DNA from 4 places in the Streptomyces sp. NPDC058812 genome. Region 1 is predicted to be linked to each of the others. Evidence: riboswitches for the same ligand, from Rfam matches in the RefSeq annotation. Region 1 holds a riboswitch; each other region holds the start of a gene.
What was found. Region 1 has a riboswitch for cyclic di-AMP ahead of ACFW48_RS10815 (transglycosylase SLT domain-containing protein). Riboswitches for the same ligand answer to the same signal wherever they lie in the genome.
Positions count from the first base shown of each region.

Region 1 (5,305 bases):
CCGGCCGGCCACCTGCGCGGTGCCGTCGACGGTCACGGACGTGGTGTCGTCGACCGCCTTGAGGGCCTGGTCGGCGAAGTCCTTCGGGGTGGCCGGCACCTCCTTCTCCGGCTGCTCGGCGCTGCCGGACGTGGTGGAGTGGTAGACCTCGTTGGACTTGCTGTCGTAGCCCCAGACGTCCTTGCCGTCGTGGATCAGGCTGTACTCGGCGGCGTTCTCCAGCAGCGACAGCTTCTGCCGGTCGGGGCCGTCGGCGGCGACCCGCAGCGTGTGGGTACCGGACACCAGCTCGGTGAGCTTGGCCGACGGGTCGGCGGCGGAGCCGTCCTCGTCCCCGCCCGAACCCGGGCCGCCGGACATACCGGACATCAGGCCGCTCTCCAGGCCGCCGAGGTCCGGCAGACCCAGATCGGTGCTGATCTTGACCGTGCCGGACAACTGCTCGACGTCCGACTTGGCGATCTTCTCTATGAGCTGCTCCGCCGTGACCTTCGGAAGGTCGGGGTCCCCGGAGTCGGCGAGCGCGGGGACGAGCCCGATCGTCGCGGCCGCCACTCCCATCACCGCGACCGGGACGACGTACCGCGCGGCCCTGCGCCGTCCGGCGCGCAGCCCCTCGTCCTCCCCGGCGGTCGTGTTGTCGTCGGAATCGATCGGTGCCATGTGTGCCCTACCTCCGTCGTCGGCGGCGGCTGTCTCACGACCTCGCGCTCGTTCACCCGTGAGCCGCCATTCTCACCCGAATCGGTGAGGATTGGTGTTTCCGTGGTGTCCATCTGACCAAATCGGCCAAGCGGAATCGTCAGACCGCGGGCTCAACTCCGCCTACTCCTGCGGGATGACACGGAGGGGTCGCGACTCCCCCGGCCCGTAGGGGGCGGGTACGCGGCCGGGCGCTCAGCCGGCCCGGTGCACCACGGCGTCGCACAGTTCCACCAGCGCGGACTTCGCCTCGCACTCCTTGAGCGGGGCCAGCGCCGCCCGGGCGTCCTTGGCGTACCGCACGGTGTCCCGCCGCGCCTGCTCCAGCGCGGGGTGGGCGCGCAGCAGCCGCAGCGCCTCCGCGTGCCGCGCGTCGTCGCTCAGGTCGGAGTCCAGCAGCTCGCACAGGGCGATGTCCTCGGCGAGCCCCAGCCGGGCCGCCCGCTCGCGCAGCCGCAGCACCGGGAGGGTGGGGATGCCCTCACGCAGGTCGGTCCCGGGCGTCTTCCCCGACTCGTGGGAGTCGGAGGCGATGTCCAGGACGTCGTCCGCGAGCTGGAAGGCGACGCCGAGTCGCTCGCCGTACTGGGTGAGCACGTCCACGACCGTCTCGTCGGCGCCGGACATCATCGCGCCGAACCGACAGGAGACCGCCACCAGCGAGCCCGTCTTGCCGCCCAGCACGTCCAGGTAGTGGTCGACCGGGTCCCGGCCGTCCTGCGGGCCCGCCGTCTCCAGGATCTGGCCGGTGACGAGCCGCTCGAACGCCAGGGCCTGCACGCGGACCGCCTCGGGACCGAGGTCGGCGAGGATCTGCGAGGCGCGGGCGAACAGGAAGTCGCCGGTGAGGACCGCGACCGAGTTGTCCCAGCGGGTGTTGGCGCTGGGCACGCCGCGCCGTACGGCGGCCTCGTCCATCACGTCGTCGTGGTACAGGGTGGCGAGGTGGGTCAGCTCCACGACGACGGCCGAGGGCACGATCCCGGGGGCGTAGCGGTCGCCGAACTGAGCGGAGAGCATCACCAGCAGTGGCCGGAAACGCTTACCGCCGGCCCGCACCAGATGCTGGGCGGCCTCCGTGATGAACGGAACCTCGCTTTTGGTTGCCTCAAGCAACCCTTCCTCGACCGCGACCAATCCGGCCTGGACATCGGCTTCCAGAGCCTGGTCCCGCACGCTCAGCCCGAACGGCCCGACGACGGTCACGAGGGGTCTCCTGTCTGCTGGTGTCTACTGGCGATTACCTGGTTTGTCGATAGGTCGCTGCCACCACTCAAGTCAGCGTATCCGGTCACCTTTCGATCACCGCTAGCGCCCACCGTTACAGGCCGGTCGGTATCGGATCATGCACGGTATGTTTTTGATCAGGTGATATGAGCAGATATTGATCGCCATCACCAGGGGCCGGATCCCGCCACCGAAGATCACATCACCCCTCCCAACGGCCCGCACTCCGAATACGTCACCCGCTCGGGTCACCCGATCCCGTCCCGAACGGATGCCCGCACGACGCGCGGAAACACCGGCCAGGACGGGGCCGGAGACGAGCACACGCGCGGCGGCGGGCCCACCCGGCCACCGGTCGAGACCCGAAGCCCTCCACACCTGCGGCCGATTGACTCCAAGTTGGCCCTAATGCCCGATTTGCCATCCTTGTTGAGGCCAGTGAGTTGGCTCACTTCACCCCACCTGTAGGCAACCCTGCCGCCGACTGTGCCCTCCCTTTGCCCCGCAAGCCAGTTGAGCCTTGGCAGCCGCAAAGGATCAAGCGCCTCAAACACCTCAGACCAAGGTCAACAGGCGCGTTGGGTGATTCCTGCACTTGTTTCGGACATGTGCTCTCGCATACGTTCCCGGCCTGTCGGGCGGACGCCGAATCCTGCCACCGCCCGGACGCACAGTCATCCGCCAACAAACTCGCAGGCAGGAGCGGGGGACCCAGGTAAGTCGCCGCACCGGTCACCACCGGAGCGGCTCGGGGTGAAGCCGTGCCCGTCAGGGCCCGGCCGGGCACCTCCCCGCCCGAACCCGACAGCTCACCTCGCAGGCGTAAGGAGAGGGACTCAAGCATGTCTGCCAACGGTCAGAACCGTCACGCCCGCACCGCCCGCCTCGCCCGGAAGCTCGCCGTGGCCGGCACCGGCGCCGCCGTGCTCGCCCTGCCGCTCATCGGGGCCACCAGCGCCTCCGCGGCCACCCCGGCCGCCACCACGGCCGCCGCGACCGCCTCCACCGCGGCGACGACGTACCCGGACAACCTCGACGGCTGGATCCGGGAGTCGCTCGACGTCATGGCCCAGCACGGCATCCCCGGGTCGTACGAGGGCATCCACCGCAACATCATGCGGGAGTCGTCCGGCAACCCGCTCGCCATCAACAACTGGGACATCAACGCCATCAACGGCACCCCGTCCAAGGGCCTGCTCCAGGTGATCGACCCGACCTTCCAGGCGTACCACGTGCCCGGCACCTCCTGGGACCCGTACGACCCGGTCGCCAACATCACCGCCGCCTGCAACTACGCGGCCGACCGGTACGGCTCGATGGACAACGTCTTCGGCGCGTACTGAGTCGCACTCTGAGCCGTAGCACGGGGCTCTGCGCCGTAGCACGGGGCTCTGCGCCGTACTACGAGGCTCTGAAGATCCGTTCGAGGACGACGGCCACGCCGTCGTCCTCGTTCGTCAGGGTGACCTCGTCGGCCACCGCCTTGAGTTCGGGGTGGGCGCCCGCCATGGCGACACCGTGGGCCGCCCAGTCGAACATGGGGATGTCGTTGGGCATGTCCCCGAAGGCGATCGTCCGCCGCCGGCTCAGGCCCAGGCGCTCGGCGGCCAGCGCCAGGCCGGTGGCCTTGGTGATGCCGCACGGCTGGAGCTCCACCGTCCCCGGCCCCGACATCGTGACCGTGGCGAGGGAACCGACCACCGCGCGCGCCGTCGCCGCCAACTCGTCGTCGGACAGCTCGGGATGGCGCAGCAGCACCTTGCTGATCGGCGCGCTCCACAGCTCGTCGCGCCGCTCGACCCGCACCGCGGGCAGCGTCGGGTGAGGCATCAGGTATCCCGGCTCGATGAGCGTCAGGCCGTCGACACCGTCCTGGTCGACCGCTGCGTGCACCTGCCCCACCTCGGCCTCGATCTTGCCGAGCGCGGTCTCGGCCAGCTCCCGGTCCAGGGTGACCGACCACAGCATCCGGTGCGCGCCCGCGTCGTACACCTGGGCGCCCTGACCGCACACCGCGAGCCCCGTGCAGCCGAGGCGGTCGAGCAGGGGCCGCACCCGGGGCGCCGGCCGCCCCGTCACCACCAGATGCCGCGCACCGGCCCGGGCCACCCGCGCCAGCGCGGCCAGTGACCGGTCGGACACGGTGTCGTCGCCGCGGAGCAGCGTGCCGTCGAGGTCGGTGGCGACGAGTGAATACGCGGTGCGGTCCATGATCAGAGAATACGGACACCGCACCTGTCCGCCTCACCCGCGATCGCTTCCGAACGAGGAGGCGCGAGGTCGGCACGAGTCCGCACGAGTACGGCACGAGTGCGCACGAGGACGCACGTTCGTGTCCGAAACCTGGCACATCATCGGCTTCATCGGCTTCATCGGCTTCATCGGCTTCATCGGCTTCATCGGCTTCATCGGCTAAAGCCGGTTAACGGCCTGTGCACCGATTGGCAACAACATGGTCCGCTACCTACCGGCCGGACGGCCCCCGGGGGTACCTTCCTTTTGTCCAGGGGGACTTGATCGGGGGGTCGGGTTGAACAGCGGACGTGTGCGCGTGCTCAGGCCGGAGGAACTGGGCGAGGGGGAACGGGAGCACTGGCGCGAGCTGCGCGCCAAGTCGGCGGCACCACGCAATCCGTTCATGGAACCGGAATTCACCGATGTCGTGGGCCGGGTGCGGCCGCGGGCACGGGTCGCGGTGGTGTACGACGGCGGTGAGGCGGCTGGATTCCTGCCGCACGAGCGCGGACCGCTGGGGCAGGGGCGGGCGATCGGACTCGGGGTGTCGGACTGCCAGGGCGCGGTGCTGCGCCCCGGCCTCACCCCGGACACCCGCGAACTGCTGCGGGCCTGCTCCCTGTCGAGCTTCGCCTTCGACAACCTGGAGGCGGAGCAGGGGCTGTTCGTGCCGCACGCCGCAGAGGAGCACACCACCTACGTCATCGACGTGGAGAAGGGGTACGAGGCGTACGAGAGCGTGCTGCGCGACCGGTCGCCGAAGTTCCTCAAGACCACCCTCGCCAAGGAACGCAGGCTCGGCCGTCAGGTCGGGGACGTGCGCTTCGTGTTCGACGAGCGGGACCCGGCCGCGCTGCGCACGCTCATGGCGTGGAAGTCGGCGCAGTACCGCAGGACGGGACGCCGGGACCGGTTCGCGCAGGAGTGGATCACCCGGCTCGTGGGGCGGCTCGCCAGGACCCGGGCACCGGAGTGCACCGGCACGCTGTCCGCGCTCTACGCCGACGGCCGGCCGGTCGCCGCCCACTTCGGACTGCGCTCGGCGACGGTCCTGGCGTGCTGGTTCCCGGCGTACGACCCGGACTTCGCCAAGTACTCGCCGGGTCTTGTACTGCATCTGCGGATGGCCGAGGCCGCCGCC
Region 1 is NZ_JBHYOB010000004.1:270,406-275,710, forward strand. Features, by position in the region: gene ACFW48_RS10805 (outer membrane lipoprotein carrier protein LolA) at 1-663, opposite strand, end outside; gene ACFW48_RS10810 (polyprenyl synthetase family protein) at 898-1,908, opposite strand; cyclic di-AMP (ydaO/yuaA leader) riboswitch at 2,599-2,766, shown strand; gene ACFW48_RS10815 (transglycosylase SLT domain-containing protein) at 2,772-3,272, shown strand; gene ACFW48_RS10820 (HAD family hydrolase) at 3,331-4,140, opposite strand; gene ACFW48_RS10825 (hypothetical protein) at 4,139-4,345, shown strand; gene ACFW48_RS10830 (GNAT family N-acetyltransferase) at 4,481-5,305, shown strand, end outside.

Region 2 (5,305 bases), on a different contig from region 1:
CGTACGGCGGCTCATGGTCGAGGGCGGGGGGACCGTCCACACCCAGTTGCTCCAGCAGGAACTCGCCGACGAACTCCAGCTCGTCCTCGCGCCGCTGTTCGTCGGGGACCCGGACGCACCCCGCCTCTTCGGGCCCGGCGCCTACCAGGGCGGGCGGCTGCGGCTGGTGGAGTCGCGGCGCATCGAGGACGTGGTGCTGACGCGGTACCTGCCCACCGCCCCCGGCACCGGCGACCGCGTCACCGCCGCCGACCGGCACTGGCTGGCGCTCGCCTGCGAGCTTGCCGAGCTGTGCCCGCCGTCCGGGACGGCGTTCAGCGTGGGGGCGGTCGTGGTCGCCGCCGACGGGAGCGAGCTGGCGCGGGGGCACTCACGGGAGGGCGGTGACGCCGTCGTGCACGCCGAGGAGGCGGCGCTCGCGAAGGCCGACCCCGCCGACCCGCGGCTCGCGAGCGCCACCGTGTACAGCAGCCTGGAGCCGTGCGCCCGCCGCGCCTCCCGGCCCGCGCCCTGCGCCTGGCTGATCCTCGACGCCGGGGTACGGCGCGTGGTCACGGCCTGGCGGGAGCCGGACACCTTCGTGCCGGGGGCGGACGGCAGCGGAGTGCTCGCCGCCGGGGGCGCCGCCGTCGTCGTACTGCCTGAGTACGAGGAGCGGGCGAAGGCGCCGAACCGCCACCTGGAGGAGCAGGGAGATACGGATGTGCATTCCACCCCCGGGATGACGTACAGTAGAGACACAACGGCGCGGGGTGGAGCAGCTCGGTAGCTCGCTGGGCTCATAACCCAGAGGTCGCAGGTTCAAATCCTGTCCCCGCTACTCAAGGCCGAAGGCCGGAATCCATGAGGATTCCGGCCTTCGGTGTGTTTGCGACGAATGCGCGAAACCCGGTCACCCGATCGGCCCTCACGGACTCGCCCACCGCCCCCGCTCCGGGAAACCTGGAGGACGGGACGGCAAGCGGCGCGGACGTGCGGGGTGGCGGGAGACGAGTGGTGCGGCCAGGTGACCTGGAGGACGAGGGAGCGTACGCCCGGGCCGGCGGTCGGCTCCCCGGCGATCCCGTGCCCGACCCCGGCCTCGGCGACGGACCGGAACGCGTGCCGCCGGCCGCAGGGCCGCCGCGGCGGACCTCGTACGGGCGGGCCTTCGTGCGCCTGCTCCCCGTGCTGCTGATCGTCGCCGCCGTCCTGTACGACATCTTCACCCCGAGATACTTCACCGCAGGCCCCCTCTACACGGCCGCGCCCCTGGTCGCCGCCCCGATCTACTCACGGCGCGGCACGGTGCTCACCGGTCTCGCCGTGGTCGCCGCCGTCATCGGGCTGCAGCTGAGCAAGGACGTCATCCACTACGTCGACTCCCTCACCGAGCTGATCACCATCGCGACGGTCGCCGTGCTCGCCGTCCTCGTGAACGGCTTCGTCCGCCGCACGGGCGAGCGCCTCGTCTCCGTCCGCGAGATCGCCGAGGCCGCCCAGCGCGCCGTGCTGCCCGAGCCCGCCGAGCGGATCGGCGGTTTCGAGATCGCCGCCTGCTACGAGGCCGCGCAGGCCGACGCCTTCATCGGCGGCGATCTGTACGCGGTGCAGGACAGTGCGCGCGGCATCCGGCTCATCGTCGGGGACGTGCGCGGCAAGGGCATGGGCGCGGTGGCCGCCGTCGCCGTCGTGATCGGCGCCTTCCGGGAGGCCGCCGAGCAGGAGGCGACGCTGGAGGCGGTGGCGCAGCGGCTGGAGCGGGCGCTGGCGCGCGAGGGCACCCGGCGCGACGGACTGGACGCCTTCGAAGGGTTCACCACCGCCGTACTCGCCGAACTCCCGCACGGCGACGGGATCGTCCGCATCGTCAACCGCGGCCATCCGCCGCCCCTGCTGCTGTACGCCGACGGCACCCTGCGCCCGCTGCCCGCCCGGGAGTCGGCGCTGCCGCTCGGCATGGGCGAGCTGGGTGTGTGGCCCGACCGCGCGGAGGAGGCCGACTTCCCCGGTGGGGCCACGCTGCTGCTGTACACCGACGGACTGTCGGAAGCGCGGGACGGGCGGGGCGAGTTCTACGAACCGCACGTGCGGCTGGCCGGCCGCGTGTTCCGGCATCCGACGGAGCTGCTCGACACCCTCGCCGAGGACGTACGCCGGCACTCCGGGGGCGGCATGGCCGACGACATGGCGCTGCTCGCCGTACGACGACCCTGATCGACCCTTGATCAACATCACCGGACGTGACGGACCGACCGCCCTGCGCATAACAACTGATACACCATCAGAAATTCGTGGTGGAGCAGGGAATACTGAAGGGCGGTCAACTCGCCCGGTTTTTGCCGTTCGTGAGGCGTACGTCCGGGCCGGATCCGTTAATGATCAAGAGGAACGGCTTGGAATCCGAGCCCCGCGTCTATTAACGTTCGATAACGCAGCGCGGTCGTCCCAGCCGTCACAGAAGGCGGCTCCGTGCGCACGCGCCGAATCCCGCAAGGGAACCGGGGAACCACCACATTGGGGTGAATCGGGCGTATGACGCCGTGCCAGACACGGCGGGTATACGCGCGTAGGAGACCTTCCTGCTCCGAACCCGTCAGCTAACCCGGTAGGCGAAAGGAAGGAAAGGAGTACGCCCACGTGGCGTCCAACCGGCCTGCCCCCGAGGCCCCGTTCGTGCCCAGCGGGCACGACACCGACACCTTCGGATACGACGGCTACCGCACCGAAGAGGGCCCCTGGGAGGAGTGGAATCCCACCGCGGACTCCATCCGCCCCGTACGCGGCCGGCACCGCGTCGCCAAGCAGCGCGGCGGACTCGCCCGCAGCTCCACCGTCCTCGGCGTCGGTGTCATAGCCGCGGTCGGCGCGGGCGGCATGGCCAGCGCGCAGACCGGCAAGCCGCCGGTGTCGATCTCCATGCCGGACCTGCCGAACGTCGGCTCGCTGATCTCCGACGAGGAGAAGCCGCAGCCGGAGGGTTCCGCCACCCCGCTCAGCGGCATCGGCACGGTCGCCGCCGAGACCTCTTCGGAGAGCGACCCCGACGCCGGTGAGACGCTGCGGGCCCGGATCATGGCGCAGGCCGAGCAGCAGCAGGCCCAGGTCGAGACCAAGGCCGCCGCCGAAGCCGCGGCCGCCGCCGAGAAGAAGGCCGCGGAAGCTGCCGCCAAGGCGGAGAAGGAGGCCGAGGCCAAGGCCGCCGCCGCCAAGAAGAAGGCGGAGGAGGAGGCCGCGAAGAAGGCCGAGGCCGAGCGGCTCGCGAAGCTGGCCAAGCAGTACACGCTGCCGACCTCCTCGTACACCATCTCCTCCAGCTTCGGCCAGGCCGGCGCCTACTGGTCCTCCGGCTACCACACCGGCCTCGACTTCGCCGCCCCCACGGGCACGCTGCTCAAGGCGGTGCACAGCGGCACGATCACGTCGGCCGGCTGGGACGGGTCGTACGGCTACAAGACCGTGCTCACCCTCGATGACGGCACCGAGATCTGGTACGCCCACCAGTCCTCCATCAGCGTCAGCGTCGGCCAGGAGGTCACCACCGGTGACGTCATCGGCCGCGTCGGCGCCACCGGCAACGTCACCGGCGCCCACCTCCACATGGAGGTCCACACCAGCGGAGGCGGCGGTATCGACCCGATGGCGTGGCTGCAGAGCAAGGGTCTGACTCCCTGAGCGGTCTGACCCCCTGAGCCATGCCGTTCCCGGCCCTCACCGCCTCTGGTCCCCGGCGGTCCTGATGGCGACCCCCCGACGTCAGGGCTGCCGGTTTGCGGGATTTTTGCCCCGCTTCCGGAATCGCCGGGTCCTGTGCGTTCGTTGACGCAGGACATGACTTCTCTGCGCAAGCTCGGCTCCTCCGACCTGGAGGTCTTCCCCCTCGCCCTCGGCGGCAACGTCTTCGGCTGGACCGCCGACCAGGACACCTCCTTCGCCGTCCTCGACGCCTACACGGCGGCCGGCGGCAACTTCCTCGACACCGCCGACTCCTACTCCGCCTGGGTCGACGGCAACAGCGGCGGCGAGTCCGAGACCGTCATCGGCAAGTGGCTCGCCTCCCGCGGCAACCGCGGTGACGTCGTCCTCGCCACCAAGGTCAGCCAGCACCCCGAGTACCCGGGACTGTCCGCCGCGAACATCAAGTCGGCGGCCGACGCCTCGCTGCGCCGCCTGGGCACCGACCACATCGACCTCTACTACACCCACTTCGACAAGCCCGAGGTGCCGGTGGAGGAGATCATCGGCGCGCTCGACGAGCTGGTGAAGGCGGGCAAGGTCCGGCACATCGCCGCCTCCAACATCTCCGCCGAGCGGCTCGCGGAGTCCCTGGCCTTCTCCGACCGTGAGGGCCTCGCCCGGTACGTGGCCCTCCAGCCCCACTACAACCTGGTCTCCCGCGACACGTACGAGGGCGAGCCGCGCGACCTCGCCGAGCGGGCCGGCCTGGCCGCCGTGCCGTACTACTCCCTGGCATCCGGCTTCCTCACCGGCAAGTACCGGCCCGGTGCGGCCGTCGACAGTCCGCGGGCGGGCGGGGCGGCGAAGCACCTGGAGACCGAGCGCGGCCGGCGGGTCCTCGCGGCCCTGGACGATATCGCCGAGGCCCACGACGCTCCCGTCGCCACGGTCGCCCTCGCCTGGCTGGCCGCGCAGCCGACGGTGGCCGCGCCGATCGCGTCCGCCCGCACGGTGGAGCAGCTGCCGGCGCTGCTGGGGGTGGCGGAGCTGAGCCTGACGGAGGGCGAGGTCGGCAGGCTGACGGAGGCGTCGGCCTGAGCCTCTCGGGCGGTCGGGGCGACCCTTAATGCCCTTACCGCCCTTACCGCCCTTACCGCGGTTACGGCCGGTAATGGCTGGGCGGGGAGTCGGCGGAGTACGGGGTGTGCGGGGTGTACGGGGCGTATGGGCTGTACGCGGCCGGTGCGGCGTACGGCGTCGGGGCCGTCGCCGGGTGGCCGGGCCCGTACGCCCCGTACGGATGCGCCCAGGGCCGCACCGCCACCGGCGCGGGCGGAGCCGTGGCCCGGGCCGCGTAGTCCAGTGCCGGACGCGCCACGTCGCGTCGCTGCCACAGGGCGTCCAGCAGTTCCCGCTCCTGTACGGCGAAGTCGGCGCCCGCCCTGCCCAGGCGCCCGCGCCGGCGCAGGAACGCCAGGGAGGTCGCGTACGCCTCGTACCGCGCCACCGCCCGCGCCGCCTCCTTCCCGGCGTGCCGGAGGGCGTGCCGACGGGCGATGCGGCGGGCCCGCATCGAGCCGAGCGCGTACGGCTCCGTCGGTGTCAGCCACCCGGCCATGACGTACACGGGGAGTTCGGCGCGTACGGC
Region 2 is NZ_JBHYOB010000019.1:142,326-147,630, forward strand. Features, by position in the region: partial or broken gene ACFW48_RS31025 (dihydrofolate reductase family protein) at 1-682, shown strand, start outside; tRNA gene ACFW48_RS31030 (tRNA-Met) at 747-820, shown strand; gene ACFW48_RS31035 (PP2C family protein-serine/threonine phosphatase) at 997-2,196, shown strand; cyclic di-AMP (ydaO/yuaA leader) riboswitch at 2,451-2,608, shown strand; gene ACFW48_RS31040 (M23 family metallopeptidase) at 2,620-3,654, shown strand; gene ACFW48_RS31045 (aldo/keto reductase) at 3,811-4,755, shown strand; gene ACFW48_RS31050 (PrsW family intramembrane metalloprotease) at 4,817-5,305, opposite strand, start outside.
Region 2: it holds a riboswitch for cyclic di-AMP, as region 1 does, so the genes downstream of both, ACFW48_RS31040 (M23 family metallopeptidase) here and ACFW48_RS10815 (transglycosylase SLT domain-containing protein) in region 1, are expected to answer to the same signal.

Region 3 (5,305 bases), on a different contig from region 1:
ACGTGCAGGGTGCCGCGGGGCGGCAGCGGCGGCCAGGGCTGGTCCGGGTCGGCAGGGACACGCAGGCCGAGGGCCTGGCCCGCCCGCAGCGCCACGCGTGTGTGGCCCTCCGGCGACAGGTGCAGCCGGTCGGCGTCCCATGCCCTGCGGTCCTGGACGCTCCGGAGCGACCACAGGTCGAGCACGGGGCAGCCGTAGCGGTCGGCGACGGCACGGACGTGCCCGTTGTAGGTCGCGATCTTGCCGCGCAGATGCTTGAGGACGGGCACCCCACGGGTGTCGAAGCCGGTCGTCACCAGGACGGTGCCGGCCGCCGCGGTCAGCGCGGCCACGGCGCGCTCGAACCGCTCGGCCACCTCGTCCGGGTCGGTGCCGGGGCGGATGATGTCGTTGCCGCCCGCCGCGAACGAGACCAGGTCCGGCGCGAGTTCGACGACCCGCGGGACCTGCTCCGCCACGATCTGGTCGAGCAGCCTGCCGCGCACGGCGAGGTTCGTGTACCTGAAGTCGCCCTCGGGGCGCCGGTCCGCGAGCAGTACGGCCAACCGGTCCGCCCAGCCGACGAACGCCCCGTCGGGGCCTGGGTCACCGACGCCCTCGGTGAAGCTGTCCCCCACCGCCACGTACGACCCGATCACTTCTCTGCTGTCACTCTTCGAATCGTCTGCCACATCGGCCCATGATTCACCTTGGAATGTGACCTACGCGACCGTAGGAAAGGGTTGACGGGCGGTGAGAAAGACCACGCCTAAAGTGTTCGTCAATTCCGGAATACGCCGAAGGCCGGACCCGGGGATCGGGGTCCGGCCTTCGGTGGCGCGGAGGCTGCGCCCAAGCCGTCGTCAGAGAGAGACGCCGTGCGAGCGCAGGTACGCGATCGGGTCCACGTCCGAGCCGTAGTCCGGCGTGGTGCGGATCTCGAAGTGCAGGTGCGGACCGGTCACGTTGCCGGTGGCACCCGAGAGGCCGACCTGCTGACCCGCCGTCACGGACTGCCCGGCGGAGACGGAGAGCGAGGACAGGTGGGCGTACTGGGCGTAGTGGCCGTCGGCGAGCTGGATGACGACCTGGTTGCCGTACGCGCCGCCCCAGCCGGCGGAGACGACGGTGCCCGCGCCGACGGCCTTGAGCGAGGTGCCGGTCGGGACGACGAAGTCCGTGCCGGTGTGGTAGCCGCTGGACCACATGCTGCCGGTCTGGTGGTACGGGGTGCCGACGGCGCCGCCGGGCACGGGCGAGGTGAAGCCGCTGGTGGTGCCGGCGGACTGGGCGCTCGCGTTCGAGGAGTCGGAGGAGTCCGAGGACGAGGTCTTCGCGGCGTCCGACGGCTTCTCGGCCGACTCGGACTTCTCGGAGGACGACTTCTTCGGCGCGGCGGGCTTCTCGGCCGGCTTCTCCGACTCGGCGGAGGAGGAGGGGGCCGACGACTTCGCGGCCTGCTCGCCGACCGAGAGCTTCAGGCCGGGGTGGATCAGCGACGGGTCCGAGCCGACGGCGTCGCGGTTGTCCGAGTACAGCTTCTTCCAGCCGCCGTCGACGTCCTGCTCGTCGGCGATCTTCGAGAGGTAGTCACCGCTCTTGACGGTGTACGTCCGCGAGTCCGCGTTCTTCTCGGTGCCGCTGCCGGCGGCCTTCTTCGCCGTCGTCGGTATGGACTGCACGGCCTGCTCGGAAACGGACTGCGCGGGAGCGGCGTGGGCGCCGGCGGCACCCAGCAGCGGGAGCGCGAGCGCGGCGCCACCGGTTCCGGCGACGGCGATGGTGCGGGTCAGGCGCATGGCCCTGGTACGGCGGTGCTTACCCTTCGCGGGCATGGTGAATTCCTCTCCGGCGCCTACGAGGTGAGCTGTCGGGTGCGAGCTGGAGATGCCCGGCCGCGCCGAGACGCGGCTTTACCCCAAGCCGTTCCGGGAACCGGAACAGGCAGTTGTACCTGTGGGTCCCCCGCTCCTGCCGTGTACGGGTGGTGGATGAGTGCGGGCTCCGGTCGGCGGCAGGATTAGGCGTCCGTCCGGATCGGTGGTGAACGTAAGGGACCAAGACGCGCGGGGACAAGCGAGGGGTTCCATTGACAGGTGTTCCGATTGATCCTTTACGGGAACACCGGTCACCCTCCGTCGATTCGCGCAGTGCCCTTTCGCGTAAACAGCCTTGAAAACCGGCCGAATTACGTGAACATGACGAGCAACGCACGGTCACGGATATGACGCTGCTCACGCGCCGCCTCTCCAGCCCCTTTCATTCCGGCGCTAGTTGGAAGGAAGGCAACAATTCGGACAGACGGTCCAGATGTGGCGCAGTCGGGCGGCTGCGCAGCCGACGCCCCCGGACCGTGCCGTATCTTCGAGTGGTGCCCGTCGGCGAGCAGCGCCGGCGGGGCGGAGTGGGAGGAGTCCCCGTGACGCAGCAGGTCCCGTCGACCGAACCCGAGCTGGCCGGTGTGCGTAACTTCCGTGACGTGGGCGGGCTGCCGACCGTGGACGGGCGGCGGGTGCGACAAGGGGTGCTGTTCCGCAGCGGCCACCTGGCGCACGCCACCGGGGAGGACGCCGCGTTCCTGGCCTCGCTGGGCCTGCACACCATCTTCGACTTCCGCAACGCGGCCGACCAGAAGCTCGAGGGCCCGGACGTCGAGCTGCCCGGCGTGCGCAATGTGAACCTGCCGCTGAGCGATCCGGCCGACGGTGCCGAGTTCTGGAAGATGGTCCGCGACGGCGACCTCGACCAGCTGCGCGAGATCCTGGCGGACGGCAAGGCCGCCAACCGGATGATCGACTCCTACCGCATGATCATCAAGGAGCGCACGGCGGAGCACTCCCGGGTGCTGCACGCGCTCGCCGAGGACAGCGTCCCCGCCCTGATGCACTGCGCGGCCGGCAAGGACCGCGCGGGCCTGTCGATCGCGATCACGCTGCTCGCCCTGGGCGTCGAGCGCGAGGCCGTCATCGACGACTACCTGAAGTCCAACGCCACGCACCGCCGCTACAAGGTGCGCCGCAGCAGCTCCGCCGCCTCCGCCTACTCCCCCGAGGTCATGGAGCTGCTCAGCCCCCTCTTCGACGCGCGCGCCGAGTATCTGGCGGCGGCCTTCGAGACCGTCGAGGAGACCTGGGGCGGGGTCGACGCCTACCTGGAGAAGGGCCTGCGGATCACGCCGGAGACCCGGGAGCGGCTGCGCGAGCGGATGCTGGACTGAGCCACCCGCTCACCGGCCGTTGGTGCCCACCTCGAAGAGCAGGTAGACGAAGGCCGCGAAGACGTGCCCCACGATGAGGTAGACGAAGAGCCGCACCCACAGGGCGCGTGGGAACTTCTCCTGCAGGTTCATCGCGTCTCTCCAGGGGTGGGGTGGGCCGGCGTGCCGGCCGGTCCCAGGCACAGCGCCGCCGTCGGACTCTGCAGCAGGGTGTGGACGAACAGCAGCTCGACCCCGTCGGCGTCCTGAGCGGCGATCCGGTGCGGAGTCAGCGAGTCGAAGTGCGCGCTGTCACCCGGACCGAGCCGGTGCACGGTGTCCCCGAGGCGCAGACGCAGCCGGCCGCGCAGGACGTGCAGCCACTCCTCACCGGGATGCACCCGCACGATGTCACCCTGTGAGCCGTGCGGCACATGGACCCGCAGGGCCTGCATCCCACGCCCGGCCCCGCCGGCCTGCCAGTACGTCCAGCCGCCCGCGAACGTCGGCTCCATGGCGTCGGCACGCACGACGGCGTCCCGGTCCGCGGCCGTCTCGCCGAGCAGCTCCGAGACGGTCGTACCGTAGACACGGGCGAGGGAGAGCAGCATCGGCAGCGAGGGCTGGCGCTGCCCGGTCTCCAGGCGGGAGAGGTGGGCGGGCGACAGCCCGGCGGCGCGGGCCGCCGCCTCCAGGGTGAGGGCGGCCCTGCGCCGCAGGGCACGCAGCTGCGGTGCCACGACGGACACCGCGTCCGCCGGCGCGTCCGGCGACGGCGGACCGGTCTCGTGGGAGGTCATGCCTCCATTCAGCCCGAAACCTGCCCGACAGGCAATTTTCTTGCCTCAGAGGCAAAGACGGTCGCGGGTGGACGCGCTAACGATTGCCCACCGCCTGCCTGACCAGGGTCTTTCCGAAGTCCCACATCAGGCCGCCGCCGTTGTGGGCGTCGTCCATCACCTCGGTGAAGGCGTCGACGAACCGGTCCGCGTCCGCCGCGCCGATGATCAGCGGCGGGATCAACTTGATCACCTCCAGGTGGTCGCCGGACACCTGCGTCAGGATCCGGTGCCGTTGCAGCAGCGGCACCACGACCATCTGCGCGAACAGACCCTTGCGCGCGGCCTGCAGCATCGTCCAGCGGCTGCGCAGCTTCAGGGACCTGGGCCGGCCGAACTCGATGCCGATCATCAACCCCCGCCCCCGGACGTCGGCGAGCAGTTCGTAGCGGTCCACCAGCTCCGTCAGCCGGGACTTCAGCCGCTCTCCCACCGCGGCCGCGTTCGCCACGATCTCCTCGTTCTCCATCACCGACAGCACCGCGAGCCCGGCCGCCATGGCCTGCGCGTTGGACCCGAAGCTCGCCGAGTGGACCTGGACCCGGTCCATCGAGGAGAACACCTTCTGGAAGATCCAGTCCTTGCCCAGCGTGGCCCCCACCGGCACGTATCCGCCGGACAGCGCCTTGGCCACGCACACCAGGTCGGGCTCGACGCCGTCCTCGTGCTGGAAGGCGTAGAACTTGCCCGTCCGGCCGAGGCCCGTCTGCACCTCGTCGGCGATCAGCAGCGCCTTGTGCCGGTGCAGCAGCTCCTGCGCGGCACGCAGATAGCCGGGCGGGGGCTCGTGCACGCCCTTGCCCTGGACCGGCTCCACGATCAGGGCGGCCACGTCGCCGTGGGCCAGCTCCCGCGCCAGAGCGTCCAGGTCGCCGAGCGGGACGGCGGTGTCGGGGAGCAGCGGGGCGAAGCCGTCGCGGAAACCGTCCTCGCCGTTGACGGACAGCGAGCCGGTGGTCAGCCCGTGGAAGGCGTGCGTGCAGTACAGGATCCTCGGCCTGCCCGTCGCGTACCGGGCGAACTTCAGCGCGGTCTCGACCGCCTCCGTGCCGCTGTTGCCGAAGAAGACCCGGTCCAGGTGCGGGCTGTAGGAGAGCAGCTTCTCGGCCAGCAGCCCGGGCAGCGGCGGGCAGTCGAAGCGGGTGAGGTCGGCCAGCGAGGCGTCGAGGACGTCGTGCAGCGCCTTGCGTACGACAGGGTGGTGGCGCCCCAGGCCCATCACCGCGAACCCGGCGAGCATGTCCAGGTAGTCGTTGCCGTCCGCGTCCCAGAAGTGCGCGCCCTCGGCCCG
Region 3 is NZ_JBHYOB010000022.1:127,771-133,075, forward strand. Features, by position in the region: gene ACFW48_RS33250 (SGNH/GDSL hydrolase family protein) at 1-638, opposite strand, end outside; gene ACFW48_RS33255 (peptidoglycan DD-metalloendopeptidase family protein) at 843-1,814, opposite strand; cyclic di-AMP (ydaO/yuaA leader) riboswitch at 1,819-1,976, opposite strand; gene ACFW48_RS33260 (tyrosine-protein phosphatase) at 2,399-3,196, shown strand; gene ACFW48_RS33265 (DUF6126 family protein) at 3,206-3,328, opposite strand; gene ACFW48_RS33270 (helix-turn-helix domain-containing protein) at 3,325-3,975, opposite strand; gene ACFW48_RS33275 (aspartate aminotransferase family protein) at 4,052-5,305, opposite strand, start outside.
Region 3: it holds a riboswitch for cyclic di-AMP, as region 1 does, so the genes downstream of both, ACFW48_RS33255 (peptidoglycan DD-metalloendopeptidase family protein) here and ACFW48_RS10815 (transglycosylase SLT domain-containing protein) in region 1, are expected to answer to the same signal.

Region 4 (5,305 bases), on a different contig from region 1:
GCAGACGTCCCTCGCCGCCGGTGAACACGCCCTGCTGGAGACCGGCGTCGAGGAGCTCCTGCGCTACGACGGCCCGGTGGAAATGGCCACCTGGCGCTTCGCCACCCGGCCGCTCACCATCGGCGGGCAGGACATCGCGGCCGGCGACCCCGTCCTCGTCGTACTCGCCGCCGCGGACCGGGACCCGGAGCGGTTCACGGACCCGGACACCCTCGACCTCGCCCGCCGGGACAGCCAGCACCTCGGGTACGGCCATGGCATCCACTACTGCCTCGGCGCCCCGCTCGCCCGGCTGGAGGGACAGACCGCCCTCGCCACGCTGCTCACCCGCCTCCCGGACCTGCGCCTCGACGCGGACCCGGCCGACCTTCGCTGGCGTGGCGGGCTCATCATGCGCGGTCTGCGCACCTTGCCCGTGTCGTTCACACCCGTCCCGTCAACGGCGGGCAACGGTTCGTCGTCGACGCAAAAGTGACACGCGCTCAACTCTGTGATCTTCACGTGATCTGCGCGGCATGAACTTGTGACAAGCGATCATCTGCCTATACGTTCACGAATCAGCGTGGCGCCGAGCATCATCCGCCGCGCGGTCCCCGCTGTCTCGTGAAAGGTCGTCGCATGCTCTCCGGGAACGGTCGTCACCGCCGCCCCCGCCAGGCTCCCGCCCTGGTCGTCGCAGCCGGAGTGACCGGCTCCGCCATCGCGATCCCGCTCCTCGGCGCCACCGGCGCCCACGCGGCCGACGGGGCGAACTGGGACCGTGTCGCCGAGTGCGAGACCGGCGGCGCCTGGAGCCAGAACAGCGGCAACGGCTACTACGGCGGCCTGCAGCTCTCCCAGGACGCCTGGGAGCAGTACGGCGGCCTGGAGTACGCGCCGAGCGCCGACCAGGCCAGTCGCTCCCAGCAGATAAGAGTCGCCGAGAAGATGCACGCGGACCAGGGCATCGCCGCCTGGCCGACCTGTGCCCTGCTCGCCGGCATGGGCAACGGCCCGGCGTCCACGGACAGCGGAACCGGTTCGTCGGGTGACGGTACGTCGGAGGAGCCGGAAGCCCCGGAGGTGTCGGACGCCCCCGACGCGTCCGGCACGACCGAGTCGCCGGAACCCACCTCCGACACGCCCTCTTCGTCCCCTTCGTCGTCTTCGCCCCCCACCCCTGACGCCACGTCGGGCGGCGGGGACGATTCGACCAAGTCCGACACGTCCCCTGAATCCGAGCCCACGGAGAGCGCCGGCTCCCAGGGTGCCGACGCTTCGCCCACGGCCCCTCCGGAGACCGGCGAAACGGACAAGGCGGGTCAGAGTGGCGGGGATTCGGCGCTCACCGACACCGGGGACTCCGGCGCGGGCAAACATCGCGGCGACAGTGCCGACGAAGGCGCGGCGAACGGCCGCGCGGCGGAGTCGTCGGGGCGGCACGCCTCGCGCGGTGAGGGTGAGTCGCGAGGGGTCGCGGACGGCTCGTACACCGTCCGGTCCGGCGACAGTCTCTGGGGCATCGCCGACTCCCTTGACCTCGACGGCGGGTGGCGCTCGCTCTACGTCGGCAACAAGGGGGTCGTCGGCACCGACCCGGACCACATCCTGCCCGGTCAGACGCTCACGGTCACGGGCGAATCGGGCGAAAAGTAGGGCCAGTTCGCTCACGGTTCGAGACTGTATGTCCGTTTTGGATCACGTGAGAGATAGGTCTCAGAAGCCGTGATCGTCTTTGAAAATCCGCGGAGCGCGGGTCTACGGTCATGACCGCTCGCCATCGCGGGCCCCGGCTGCCGCAACGCCGAATCCTGCCAGCGGCCGTCCGGGAACAGTCGTCGCGCAAGCGCCGAAGGCAGGAGCGGGGGACCCAAGGTAAGTGCCGCACCGGGCAGTTGAGCCGGAGCGGCTAGGGGTGGAGCCGAGTTCCGTGAGGAACCCGGCCGGGCAACTCAACCGGCCCGAACCCGACAGCTCACCTCGCAGGCGTCGGTGAGGGGATCAACCATGCTGTTTTCCGGCAAGGGCAAGCACCGCCGCCCGTCCAAGGCCACCCGTGTCATCGCCGTCGCCGGCGTCACCGGTGCCGCCGTCGCCGCCCCGCTGATGGCGGCCGGCAACGCCTCCGCCGCCACCGCGTCCGAGTGGGACGCCGTCGCCCAGTGCGAGTCCGGCGGCAACTGGTCCATCAACACCGGCAACGGTTACTACGGCGGTCTGCAGTTCTCCGCCTCCACCTGGGCCGGCTACGGGGGCACGCAGTACGCCGCCACCGCCGACCAGGCCAGCAAGGCGCAGCAGATCGAGATCGCCGAGAAGGTGCTCGCGGGTCAGGGCAAGGGTGCCTGGCCGGTCTGCGGCACCGGCCTGTCGAGCGCCGCGTACACCGGTGGCGGCTCCGGCGAGAGCCAGGACAGCGGCTCCTCGCAGAGCGAGAGCAGCGGCTCCACCGCCGACCGCTCCACCGAGCAGAAGGCCTCCCGCTCCGACGAGCGCCCGGCCGCCGAGCCGAAGGCCGAGAAGCCGGCCGAGAAGAAGACCGTCACCACCCCGACCGGCAAGAAGGTCGAGAAGGGTGACGGCGAGTACAAGGTCGTCAAGGGCGACACCCTCAGCTCGATCGCCGAGGAGCACGACGTCAAGGGCGGCTGGGCGAAGGTGTTCAAGCTGAACGACGACATCGTCGACGACGCCGACCTGATCTACCCGGGCCAGCAGCTGCACCTGAAGTAGGCAGCGGCCCTCCCTGCTCCCGTCCCGGTGCGTGTTCCCCCGTACGCACCGGGGCGGGTTTTTTCACGCCCCGTTCCGAACGGGTTTTCGGAAACGTCTTTGTTCCGTTCGGAAACATTTTACTCTCGGTTCTGTCCACCGGGTGGGCGATCGGCTGGCCGATCGCCCGGAGCCGGTTAGGCTCGGACCCGCAGAGCCGCCGCGGTCCTCGGACCCGCGCGTCACACCGAAGCGTCACATTGAAGAAGGAGATGCTCGTGCCGTCCATCGACGTCGTCGTAGCCCGGGAAATCCTGGACTCCCGAGGCAACCCCACGGTCGAGGTCGAGGTCGGCCTCGACGACGGCAGCACGGGTCGTGCCGCCGTCCCGTCCGGCGCCTCCACCGGTGCCTTCGAGGCCATCGAACTCCGTGACGGCGATGCGGGCCGTTACCTGGGCAAGGGTGTCGAGAAGGCCGTCCTCGCCGTCATCGAGCAGATCGGCCCGGAGCTGGTCGGCTACGACGCCACCGAGCAGCGCCTGATCGACCAGGCCATGTTCGACCTGGACGCCACCGACAACAAGGGCTCGCTGGGCGCCAACGCCATCCTCGGCGTCTCGCTCGCCGTCGCCCACGCCGCCTCCGAGGCCAGCGACCTGCCGCTCTTCCGCTACCTGGGCGGCCCGAACGCGCACCTGCTGCCGGTGCCGATGATGAACATCCTGAACGGCGGGTCGCACGCCGACTCGAACGTGGACATCCAGGAGTTCATGATCGCCCCGATCGGCGCGGAGTCCTTCTCCGAGGCCCTGCGCTGGGGCGCCGAGGTCTACCACACGCTGAAGAAGGTCCTGAAGAACAAGGGCCTGGCCACCGGCCTCGGCGACGAGGGCGGCTTCGCCCCGAACCTCGGCTCCAACCGCGAGGCCCTCGACCTCATCCTCGAAGCCATCAAGGAAGCCGGCTACACCCCCGGCGAGCAGATCGCCCTCGCGCTCGACGTCGCCGCGTCCGAGTTCTACAAGGACGGCTCCTACACCTTCGAGGGCAAGACCCGCTCCGCCGCCGAGATGACCGAGTACTACGCCGAGCTGGTCGAGGCGTACCCGCTGGTCTCCATCGAGGACCCGCTGTTCGAGGACGACTGGGACGGCTGGAAGGTCCTCACCGACAAGCTCGGCGACAAGGTGCAGATCGTCGGCGACGACCTGTTCGTCACCAACCCGGAGCGCCTGGCCCGCGGCATCGACGAGAACGCCGCCAACGCGCTCCTGGTCAAGGTCAACCAGATCGGTTCGCTGACCGAGACCCTGGACGCCGTGGAGCTGGCCCAGCGCAACGGCTTCAAGTGCATGATGTCCCACCGCTCCGGCGAGACCGAGGACGTCACCATCGCCGACCTGGCCGTCGCCACCAACTGCGGCCAGATCAAGACCGGCGCCCCGGCCCGCTCCGAGCGCGTCGCCAAGTACAACCAGCTGCTGCGCATCGAGGAGATCCTCGACGACGCCGCGGTGTACGCCGGCCGCAGTGCCTTCCCGCGCTTCAAGGGCTGAGCACCACCCCCCGGTAGGCAGCGTCGTACGTACGTCCCCGTACTCGGTCCCGTACCGTGTGCGGGGACGTACGCACGTGTGGACTTAAGGCGGGGACAGACATGGCGGTGAAGGACCGGGACCGTTTCTCCACCGCGACCAGGATCCGGATCATCGGGGAACAGACCGCGGCCCGGGTCTACCGCTCGCAGACCAAGCGCCAGGCCCGCCGCTCCCGGCTGACCGGCCGGGCCGCGCTGCTCGCGATGGTGCTCTGCTCGCTAGTCGTGGCGCTCGCCTACCCGATACGGCAGTACGTCGCCCAGCGCGCCGAGATCGCCGACCTCCAACGGGAGCAGCAGGAGACCCGCGACCGGGTCGAGGACCTGCGCGACCTCAAGGCACGCTGGCAGGACGACGCCTACGCCGAGCAGCAGATCCGGTTGCGGCTGCACTACGTGATGCCGGGGGAGACGGGGTTCGTCGTCGTCGACCCGGACGCGGCCGAGCAGGCCCGCGCCGAGGGCGGCGCCGCCGACCGTCCCTGGTACCGGAACGTCTGGGACGGGGTCGACAAGGCCGACGCCGCCGCCCGCCGGCCGTGAACCGCCCGCGCCGGCCGTGAACCGACCGCGCCGGCCGCGAACCGGCCACCCCGCAGTGAACCGACCGCTCCGGCAGTGACTCAACAGGAAGACCAGCAGAAGACAGTCATGCAGACTCCCCCGCCGACCACCCCGCGCACCGAGCCCACCGACGCGGACGTCGAGGCCTTCAAGCAGCAGCTCGGGCGCCCCCCGCGCGGCCTGCGCGCCATCGCGCACCGCTGTCCGTGCGGACAGCCGGACGTCGTGGAGACGGCGCCCCGGCTGCCCGACGGCACGCCCTTCCCCACGCTGTACTACCTGACGTGCCCGAAGGCGGCCTCCGCGATCGGCACGCTGGAGGCGAACGGCGTGATGAAGGAGATGACCGAGCGCCTGGCCACCGACCCGGAGCTGGCCGCCGCCTACCGCGCCGCGCACGAGGACTACGTCCGGCGCCGCGACGAGATCGAGGAGCTGACCGGCTTCCCG
Region 4 is NZ_JBHYOB010000003.1:84,443-89,747, reverse strand. Features, by position in the region: gene ACFW48_RS07295 (cytochrome P450) at 1-475, shown strand, start outside; gene ACFW48_RS07290 (transglycosylase family protein) at 619-1,635, shown strand; cyclic di-AMP (ydaO/yuaA leader) riboswitch at 1,817-1,983, shown strand; gene ACFW48_RS07285 (transglycosylase family protein) at 1,987-2,712, shown strand; gene eno (phosphopyruvate hydratase) at 2,970-4,250, shown strand; gene divIC (cell division protein DivIC) at 4,352-4,834, shown strand; gene ACFW48_RS07270 (DUF501 domain-containing protein) at 4,943-5,305, shown strand, end outside.
Region 4: it holds a riboswitch for cyclic di-AMP, as region 1 does, so the genes downstream of both, ACFW48_RS07285 (transglycosylase family protein) here and ACFW48_RS10815 (transglycosylase SLT domain-containing protein) in region 1, are expected to answer to the same signal.